2 regions of the Mesorhizobium sp. W050 genome follow, and region 1 is predicted to be linked to the other one. Evidence: riboswitches for the same ligand, from Rfam matches in the RefSeq annotation. Region 1 holds a riboswitch; the other holds the start of a gene.
The links. A riboswitch is a leader RNA that binds a small molecule or an ion and turns the genes downstream of it on or off. The one in region 1 is predicted to bind cobalamin.
Positions count from the first base shown of each region.

Region 2: another riboswitch for cobalamin. It lies ahead of ACYG9Y_RS22955 (aromatic ring-hydroxylating oxygenase subunit alpha); the one in region 1 lies ahead of ACYG9Y_RS07620 (DUF1636 family protein).

Region 1 covers NZ_JBTTIH010000001.1:1,595,084-1,600,155, reverse strand. Annotated here, with positions in the region: gene ACYG9Y_RS07635 (NADH-quinone oxidoreductase subunit A) at 1-222, opposite strand, end outside; gene ACYG9Y_RS07630 (winged helix-turn-helix domain-containing protein) at 550-1,773, shown strand; gene ACYG9Y_RS07625 (DUF6348 family protein) at 1,803-2,495, shown strand; cobalamin riboswitch at 2,554-2,758, shown strand; gene ACYG9Y_RS07620 (DUF1636 family protein) at 2,797-3,222, shown strand; gene cobW (cobalamin biosynthesis protein CobW) at 3,225-4,277, shown strand; gene cobN (cobaltochelatase subunit CobN) at 4,392-5,072, shown strand, end outside.
Region 2 covers NZ_JBTTIH010000001.1:4,773,066-4,778,137, forward strand. Annotated here, with positions in the region: gene ACYG9Y_RS22945 (PqqD family protein) at 1-366, opposite strand, end outside; gene ACYG9Y_RS22950 (FAD-binding oxidoreductase) at 529-1,629, opposite strand; gene ACYG9Y_RS22955 (aromatic ring-hydroxylating oxygenase subunit alpha) at 1,667-2,914, opposite strand; cobalamin riboswitch at 3,032-3,233, opposite strand; gene ACYG9Y_RS22960 (DUF680 domain-containing protein) at 3,733-3,939, shown strand; gene ACYG9Y_RS22965 (DUF680 domain-containing protein) at 4,006-4,209, shown strand; gene ACYG9Y_RS22970 (DUF680 domain-containing protein) at 4,281-4,514, shown strand; gene ACYG9Y_RS22975 (ABC transporter ATP-binding protein) at 4,588-5,072, opposite strand, start outside.

The DNA.
Region 1 (5,072 bases):
ATCGAAGATGATGAACAGGATCGACACCAGGTAGAAGCGGATGTCGAATTTCATCCGGGCATCGTCGAACGAGTTGAACCCGCACTCGTAGGCGGAAAGCTTCTCCGGATCGGGATTGCGATAAGCCACCAGGAACGGCGCGATGATAAGCGCCAGGCCTACAACTGCGGCCACGGCGATGAAGAGGACGATGGGCAGGTATGAACTGAGGAGTACGTTCATGCTCGGCTTTCCGTTGGCGGCCAATCCACTTTGATTACAGCAACCAACCCTAATGCGGAAGCGCGACAGTTTAACCGCTGAACCGTTTTAGGTGCCTTTGCTGCAACGCGGCGAGGGTTAGCGCACGGCTTTCAGCGAAGCAAGTCAAACCTTGTTCAAAAGACAGTGCTGGACGGCAGGCCGGGAAAAACTGGTCCGATCTCCTCCTGTTTGATTTCCTTCATCTTTCACTCCACTTTTGTCTCCTGACACATCTCCCGCCATTTGCCTGCTAGCATGACCGGAATCGCCGGCTAAAGTCGGGAAAATGGTTCGAGGCAAGACACTTTGACGAAGGACAAAATCTCACTCCCCGCGGCCAGGCGCATCGCGCTCGCCGCGCAAGGATTTCTCGATCCCCGCCCGGTCGGCACGCCCGATCACCGCCACCTCGCCCGCGTGCTGTCGCGCACCGGCTTGCTGCAGATCGATTCCGTCAGCGCGGTGGTGCGCGCCCACTATATGCCGCTCTATTCGCGGCTTGGCCCCTACCCGCTGGCTTTGCTCGACAATGCGGCCATCACCCGCAAACGCACGGTGTTCGAATACTGGGCGCATGAGGCCTCGTTCCTGCCGGTCGAGACCTACCCGCTGATGCGCTGGCGCATGCAGCGGGCCGAGCAAGGCGACGAAATGTATCTCGGCCTCGCCAAATGGGGCCGCGAGCACGCCGCCTATATCGAAGAGATCTACCGCGCGGTCGCCGAGCGCGGCCCGATTGCCGCTTCGGCACTGGAAGGCCAGAAAGGTTCGGGCGGCTGGTGGGGCTGGAGCCACGCCAAGCACGCCTTCGAATGGCTCTTCTGGGCCGGACGCATCACCACGGCGCACCGCCGTGGCTTCGAACGCTTCTATGACCTGCCCGAGCGCGTGCTGCCGCAGGCGATCCTCGATCTGCCGGTGCCGGCGGCCGAGGACGCGCACCGCGAATTGCTGCGCATTTCCGCCCGCGCCCACGGCATCGCGACGTCGGGTGACCTGCGCGATTATTTCCGCTTGTCGCCGGCCGACATGAAGGGCCGGTTGGAGGAACTGGTCGAGATGGGCGAGTTGCTGCCGGTAAACGTCGAAGGTTGGGACAAGCCGGCTTACCTCTATAGGGACGCCCGCCTGCCGCGAAAGATCGAGGCCCGCGCCTTGCTGGCCCCCTTCGATCCGGTGGTCTTCGAGCGCGCGCGCACCGAGCGTCTCTTCGATTTCCGCTACCGCATCGAGATCTACACCCCGGCCGACAAGCGGCAATATGGCTATTACGTGCTGCCTTTCTTGCTCGGCGACAAGATCGTCGCCCGCGTCGACCTCAAGGCCGACCGGCCTGCGAGTGTCTTACGCGTCCACGCCGCCTATGCCGAAGCAGGCGCACCGCCTGAGACCACCGCACAGCTTTTCGAGGAACTAAAGGAGATGCAGGGCTGGCTTGGCCTTGAGCGCATCGAAGTGACGCCGGCCGGCAATCTGGGGCCGGCATTGGCTAGCGAGAGAGATGGCCAACCCTTGCAGCGTCTGTCATAGAGGCCTCAATAAGCCTCGTAGGTTGTGCAATGGCATCGGACAAAGTGCTCGACATGATCCATGGCGCCCTCATTGCGCATGGAATAGATGCAGTCCGCAGAGATAGGGACGTCATGCTCCAATCGAAGCAGCTTCGGTTTGAGGCTGAGGTGTTCGAGACGAGTTCTGACCGGCTGGTCCTGGAAATCTACATTTTTTCTCCGCTGCTTGATGTTCAGCCGGTCATTGAATCCTTTGCTGGCTTCGGCGACACGCGCGAACAGGAACTGAACCAGGCGTTTGAAAAGTTTCTCCGTGGTGTTTTCCATGTGGCCATTGAGGGACTGGCCGATCACGTCTGCGAGACCATGCAGGCCGAAATAGAGCTTTGGCAGCGAAGCAGCGCCAGTTGGAAGATCTGGCGAAAAGATGCCCGCTGGAAAATCTATAGCGGCCCGGTCATTTCCCAGGCCACAACCGAGCTATGCTCGCTGACACCAGGCTATCCAGCATTCTATGCCAAGCTGGAAAAGCTATTCACAGCTTCGGTACCCCCCGGAAGCCATTTTGTCCGGACCTTTCTGGCAGGCTTGAAGGGCACGCTGATTAGTGCCGAAGTCCTTCTGGACAACGCGGTTTGGCATGAGGGACAGAATCTGGCTGTCGGCCATGACTGGGACTATAGCGATGGCTATCAAGCTATCCGACAGGTCATCCTGGCACTGCCGGAAGCCGGGACATGACAGCCCCTGCCGACATCGCCATGTCGTAGCCGTGCGTTGACACCGCCGCCCGCAAAAGCCTAAATCCGCTGCAGACGGTCCCCTGCCCGCAACGGCAAGGGCCAAGAGGGAATGCGGTGCGGGATTTCGGTCCCAAATCCGCGGCTGTCCCCGCAACTGTAAGCGACGAGCCAAGGCCGAAAGCCACTGGGTAACACCGGGAAGGCGGCTAACCAAGGCGACGACCCGCGAGCCAGGAGACCTGCCGTCTGAGACAAAGTATCCGATCGCCTGGCGGGTTTCCGGGCAAGGAGCACGGTTTTTGGACCAGAACAGCAGTTTTTCGGCTGGCACAGCGGACATTGCGTCCGGCGACAACGACGCCCTGACCGGCGTGACCGTCATCGTCTGCGCCTCCTGCCGCGATGAGACCGGTTCCGACGCCCATCCGCGCGCCGGCGAATTGCTGGCTGAGGACACACGCCGCGCCGCTGCCGGCGATATCCGGGTCCGCACCGCCGAATGTCTCGGCAATTGCAAGCGCCGCCTCAGCGCCGCGATCCTGCGCGATGGCTGCTGGAGCTATGTCTTCGGCGATCTGACCGCAACCAGCGGCGCCGACCTCGTTACCGGCGCAAAGCTCTTCGCGACTTCGGCCGACGGCCTCATCCCGTGGCGCGGCCGGCCCGATAGCCTCAAGCGCGGCCTCGTTGCCCGCATCCCACCCCTCGACATGCTGAAGGACTGACGATGAACGCTTCAAACCCGGCCGCCAACCTCTCCCGTGTTCCCTGCACTGTCGTTACAGGCTTCCTCGGCGCCGGCAAGACGACGCTGGTCCGCCATCTCCTGGAAAATGCCGGCGGCAAGCGCATCGCCATCATCGTCAACGAGTTCGGCGACATCGGCATCGACGGGGAAATCCTGAAAGGCTGCGGCATCGACACCTGCCCCGAGGAAAACATCCTCGAACTGGCCAATGGCTGCATCTGCTGCACGGTCGCCGACGATTTCGTGCCCGCCCTCGACAAGATCCTCGCGCTGACACCTAAGGTTGACCACATCCTGATCGAGACCTCGGGCCTGGCTCTGCCCAAGCCGCTGGTCCAGGCGTTCCAGTGGCCAAGCGTGAAGAGCCGGGTGACCGTCGATGGCGTCATTGCCGTGGTAGACGGCCCGGCGCTGGCCGAGGGCCGCGTTGCCAACGATATGAACGCCCTGCAGGCACAGCGCGCTCAGGACGAGACGCTCGACCACGACGATCCGGTCGAAGAAGTCTTCGAGGACCAGATCGCCTGCGCCGATTTGATCATCCTGTCGAAGAGCGATCTAATGGACGCCCCCGGTTCGGCCCGCGCCAACGCCATCATCAATGAACATTCCGCCCGCGCCGTGAAGATCGTGCCGACCGCACATGGCAAGGTCGATCCCTCGGTGCTGCTCGGCCTCGGCCTCGCCGTCGAGGACGACATCGAGAACCGCAAATCGCACCATGACGGCGCCTTCGACCACGAGCATGACGATTTCGACACCTTCATCGTCGACATCCCCTCCATCACCAATCCGGACGAACTGGCCAGGCGCGTCGCCACGGTTGCCGAGGAAGAGAATGTGCTGCGTGTGAAAGGCTTCGTCGATGTCGGCGGCAAGCCGATGCGGCTTTTGCTGCAGGCCGTCGGCCCGCGCGTCAACCATTATTATGACCGCGCCTGGACGGCCGAGGACGATCGCCGCTCGCGTCTCGTTGTCATCGGCCTGAAGGGGCTGAACCGCCCGGCGATCGAGCGTATACTCGCCGGCTGATCTCAGGAGCAATTCCAGGAAAAGTGTGAAACGGTTTTCCCACAGGAATTGCGTAAAAACAAGGAGATAGAGCGGTTCGCCGTTCCGTGAAACGGTGAAACGCACTAAGCCGCGATGCACATACTCGCCACGACCTCCGCCTCGCTCGACGATCTCGCCGAGCCAGTTGATCTCCGGCAGACGCCGGCGGATATCGTGGCGCTGTCCTTCACCGACAGCGACCTCGCCGGCCTCGCGGCGGCCTGGACGGCCGATGCCGTCCGCCTGCCGTCGATGCGGCTGGCGGCGCTGCGCGACCTGCGCCATCCCATGTCCGTGGACCTCTGGATCGACAGCGTCGCCCGCCACGCCAAGGTGATTTTGGTGCGCATCCTCGGCGGCTACGACTGGTGGCGCTATGGCTGCGACCAGCTTGCCGCGACTGCCCGTGCGAACGGCATCAAGCTGGCGCTGCTGCCGGGCGAGAGCCACGACGAGGATCTCAGGCTGATCGAAGCCTCGACGCTGCCGCGCGAGGAGCTGGACGGCCTGCTGGGCTATTTCCGCGAGGGCGGGCCGGAGAATATGGCAGCGCTGATGCAGCGGCTGGCGGGGTTGGCTGGGTCGGATGCGGCGGTTGCAGAGCCGGTCAGCGTGCCGAAAGCTGGCTACTACGAGCCAGGCCGCGGCGTCGTAGGCAAGTTGGATTTGGCCGATGTCGGCGTTCCTTCACACCCCCCTCTGTCCTGCCGGACATCTCCCCCGCAAGGGGGGAGATCAGCCGGCGCGGACCTCGGCACTTTTTCTGCCCAGTCG
Region 2 (5,072 bases), 3.2 Mb from region 1:
GACAATGATGAGATCGGCAAGGTCGTCATGGACATCGACCTTGAGCGGCTCATTGCTGGCAGCAAGCGCAGCCGACAGCTCGCCCGAAAGCGGTTGTGCCGGTGTTTCGGCTGGCGCAAGCAACCCGAAATCGAGCAGTCGGGCAACGAAGCTTTCGAGGTCGGCTAGGCTTATTTTTGCGGCGCCCGCGGCAGCTCCGACCAGCGCTTCAGTGGCGACGCCGGACGACAAAGCCTGCCAGACCCGGCTGCCGGAATCGGAAAAGCCAAAATACTTACCGTTCGAAAGATCGAGAACGACGGCTTCGCCATCGAATGATTCGAAAACGATGTCCTTGCTTGCGACCGCGTAGACCCGCTGTTGCATCGCTCTGTCCCCCGTTCCATGCGCCCATGAAGGGATGCGCCGGTTTCACGGTCTGCCCAGCCCTTCCTAAGTGCGTCTAAATCACTCGGCCTATGCTTGGCAAGACAAAGACCCGCGAACACAACGCCTGCGTCGGCGACCGTTGCGGCGAAGTCGACCGGCTCAAGCCTCGATTTCGAGCGCCGACAACGGTTTCGAGCAGCAGGCAAGGATGAAGCCGTCATCGATCTCGTGGTCGAGGATGCCGCCATTGTGGCTCATCTCGACTTCGCCGGAGACCTTCTTCACCTTGCAGGTGCCGCACAGGCCGAACTCGCAGGCGGCGGGAATCCGCACGCCCGAGCTGCGCGCGGTCTGCAGCACGGTCTGGCCGGCGACGCAGCCGGCATCGACCTCCGAAAGCGAGAAGCGGATCGGCGTCACGGCTTCGACAGGTGCAGCGATGCCGTCCTCGACCGGGGAGGCAAACGGCGCCGGAATTTCCTCCACCACAGGCGCGGCAAAGCTCTCCTGATGGTATTTCGTCATGTCGAAGCCGGCGGCATCCAGCATGCCGCGCACGGCGCGCATGAACGGATCGGGGCCGCAGCAGAAGATTTCGCGCTCGCGGAAATCCGGAGCCAGCAGGGGCAGCCGGATCGCGTCGATGCGCCCCATATGACCGTACCAGCCCTCGCGGCTGGAACGTTCCTCGATCATGAAGCCGAGCGACAGGCCGGGCATATGGCCGCCGAGCAGTTCGAGTTCCTTGCGGAAGATGATCTCTTCGGCACGCCGCGCGCAGTTGACGAAACCGACATCGGTCCATGGCGCGCAGTCGTTCAGCCAGCGCAGCATCGACATCATCGGCGTCACGCCGGAGCCGGCCGAAATGAACAGGTATTTGGCCGCCGGGTGGCTGTGCAACGAGAAGTCGCCCGCCGGTCCATAGGCCTTGACGTGCGAGCCGGGTGCCAGATGGTCGAACATCCAGCGCGTGCCGATGCTGCCGGCCTGCGCCTTGATCGTCACCGCGATCGAAAACGGCCGCGATGGCGACGACGACAGCGTGTAGGTGCGCATCAGCGGCCCGTCCGGTGTCGGCAGTTCCAGCGTCAGGAACTGGCCCGGCTTGTAGCGGAACCAGGTCTGGTTGTCGGAGCGGAAGGTGAAGGTCTTGACGTCGGGCGCCTCGTCGCTGACGCCGATCACTTCCAGCACCTGCAGCCTATCGTTCCACGGCGCCATCTGGTCGAGATGGCGATAGAGCCCAAGATCCGTCATCGCATTCATCCTCTGGTCCCTCTTCGCCTGCTCCAGCTCACGCGACGCTGCGCAGCGCCGGCCGGCCGCCTTCGGCAAGGCGCGGGCCGATGAAGGCCGCGTACCATTCGACGAACTGGATCACGCCGCCCTCGTGCAGCTCCGAATAGGGGCCGGGCTCATAGGCCGGAGACAGGATGCCAAAGGCGTTTTCCTCGACGATGCGGCGGTCCTGGTCGTTGGTCTCCGTCCAGACATGGGTGAGCTCCTCAAGGTTGTAGTCGACCCCCTCGACCGCATCCTTGTGCACCAGCCACTTGGTCGTCACCGCGGTTTCGGTGGCGCTGATCGGCAGCACCCGGAAGGTGACCGCATGGTCGATCAGTATGTGGTTCCAGGTCGCCGGATAGTGGTAATGCATCAAGGTGCCGATGCGGTCGGCGGCAACAGTGTCGGACAGGTTCTTCGTCACCGCGCGCTTTCCGGACATCGTGTAGCTGACGGCATCGCGCAGCAGCGGCGCGCGGGTGGCGCGGTATTGCCCGGCCGGATCGATGCGGAACTTGCTCGGCAGGCCCGCCGCCTCGCATTTCGCCCAGTGCGCCAGCATCTCCGGATCGCTGTCGGCGCCCTGCACGCCGGTCACCGTCGGCGCTTCGGGGAATGTCTTGCACAGCTCCGGATGATTGCCGGCGCAGTGATAGCATTCGCGGTTGTTTTCCCAGACCAGCTTCCAGTTGCCCTTCTCGATGATGGTGCTCTCGAAGGCGACCTTGGCTTCATTCAGCCGGTGCGGCTTGAGGTAGGGCTCTATCATGGCGCGCATCGGCGCAAAGTCGGCAGGTTCTTTCGCCAGGCAGATGAAGATGTAGCCGCCGACGCTCTCGCAGGCGACGGGCTTCAGGCCGAACTGGCTCTTGTCGAAACCGTCGGCCATCTGGCGGGCAAACAGCAGCCGGCCGTCAAGCTCGTAGGTCCACTGGTGATAGGGGCAGACAAGCTTTGCCGCCATGCCCTTCTCAGTGTTGCAGACACGGCTGCCGCGATGGCGGCAGGAATTGTGAAAGGCGTTGATGTTGCCCTTCTGGTCGCGGACCAGCACCACCGGATAATCGCCGATCTGCACGGTGATATAGCTGCCGGGCTTCGGCAGTTCGCAATCATGGCCGATGAACAGCCAGTCGCGATACCAGATGAGCTCCATGTCGAGCTTGAAATAGTCCGGGTCGGTGTAGAAGGGCTGTTCCAGCGAAAAGCCTTGCTTGCGGCCGTTCAGGAGCCTCAGCATGTCGTTGCGCGTATCCATAGTTCTGTCCTCGTGGTTTAAGGACTGAACTTGGTGGTGATGGAGGAAGGATCGGACTCAGGCCGGCGCGGCGCCGGACATGCACTATCCACCTCTTGACCGCCCACCGCGATCAGTCGAGTCTATGCATCTCGGGCTGGTTTCCGGGCTCTGGAGTTGTCCTTGCGGACCATCGCGACACCTTCCCAGGCTCTTGCCCAGTGGTCTCCCGTTGCGACTTCAACTCCACCACCGTTGCGGGGGCAGCGCCGGATTCTGACCGGCTTCCCAATTCTCCGCTGCGTCGTCACGAAGCGGCACCTGAGATGCGATCATCTAATCACGGCAGCGATCGCGACGTCGGCATGAAAGCGACATCATATCCATGCGGCGCGACACGCGCGGCATACGCCCCGCCGACCACCGAAGGGCTGAGATCCTGTCTTGCGGCGCTATCATCGCCGTTTCGAATCGCTGCGGATCCAGTTCCGATCGGGGGCAAAAAGGGCTCAACGGTATCGAAAAGTTACTATTAGCAATCTCTAATCGAACCGAACGGTTCGTTTCTGTTGACAATGCGTGCAGGACGGTGTGAACGACGGCCCGGAAACCGACGCCGGAGCGAACCACTCGGTTCGACATAAGCAACTGAAAACAATACGATAAATGACCATAGAAGAACTTCCTGGCACAATTTCAAGGTGCAGGACCGTGGTCCACACGGAACAACTTCGTGATTGGAAACCAGCCTATGGCTTTCCCACATCGGGGCTGTCCGAACGACGCGAATTCCTCCCAAGACACGCCGCTAGACGGACAGACAAACTGGAGTCCTAAAAATGAAAAAGATCATCCTCACTGCCGCAGCCGTTTTGGCGATCACCGGCAGCGCCTTCGCCGGTAGCGACAATTACGGTTCCAATGGTGCGAACCAGCCAGCCGTCTCGGTCGACAGCTCGTATACGGCTTCCATTCAGAAGCCGGCGCACGCTGACAAGCAGCCTGTCGTTCAGGGCGCCGACCGCGACCTCTACGGCAATCGCTGATCCCGACCAAAGAAGGGCGGCTAACCCGTCGCTCTCGGGATCCCAAAAAATTCAGGAGTATTTGAAATGAAAAAGATCATCCTTGCTGCCGCCGCCGTTTTGGCCATCTCCGGCAGCGCTTTCGCCGGTAGCGACAACTACGGTTCGAACGGCGCCAACCAGCCTGCGATTACGTCGACCGATAGTGGCCATACGGCTTCGGTTGAGAAGTCGGCTCCAGCCGAGCAGGCGCCTGCCCACGGTGCCGACCGTAACCTTTTCGGCCGCTAAAAGCCGGTTTCCAGCACGTGGCGGGCTTATCCGCTGCAGCTGGCGGCATCAGAAAAATTCAGGAGACTAAAATGAAGAAGATCGTTCTTGCCACCGCAGCCGTTCTGGCTGTTTCGAGCGCTGTCTTTGCCGGCAGCGACAATTATGGCTCCAATGGCGCCAACCAGCCGGCCGCTGCCGTCGACACCACCCGCACTTCGTCGACCGGCACCAACTCGGCGGTCTACAAGCTGCTGAACTCGTCGAACGACCAACAGAAGTTCGTTCCTCAGAGCAGCGACAGGGATCGGTTCGGCAACAACTAACAGCCGAAGCTTAAAAAAAGAGCGGCGGGCCTGGCCCGCCGCTCTTTTTTCATGCCTGTACGACGCAGCTATCTCAAGCCGCCTTCACTTCCACCGGCTTGAGCGAGAAGGAGTGCCCATCGGCGTCGAAGATGTGCAGGTCCCCGGCATCCGCGGTCAGTCGCAGCTTTGCCCCGCGCTTGACCTCGACATTGCCGGGCAGCTTGGTCACCAACGGCAGGTCGGCGCGGCCGATATCGACATAGACAAGCTGCACCTCGCCGAGTTGCTCGACATAGTCCACCACGCCCTCGAAAAGATATTCCGCGCCGGTGGCGGCCGACAGATCCTCCGGCCGCACGCCGAAGCTGACTGCCGCACCCTTTGCTGACGCCGGCGTTGCGATCGGCACCGTTGCCTTGCGGCCGCCGACATGGCTGACGATTGTCGGGTTGCCCGTCCTGTCGATTGTCGCCGGCAGGATGTTCATGGCCGGCGAGCCGATGAACTGGGCAACGAACAGATTGCCGGGCTTCTTGTAGAGGTCCATCGGCGTGCCGACCTGCTCGATATGGCCGT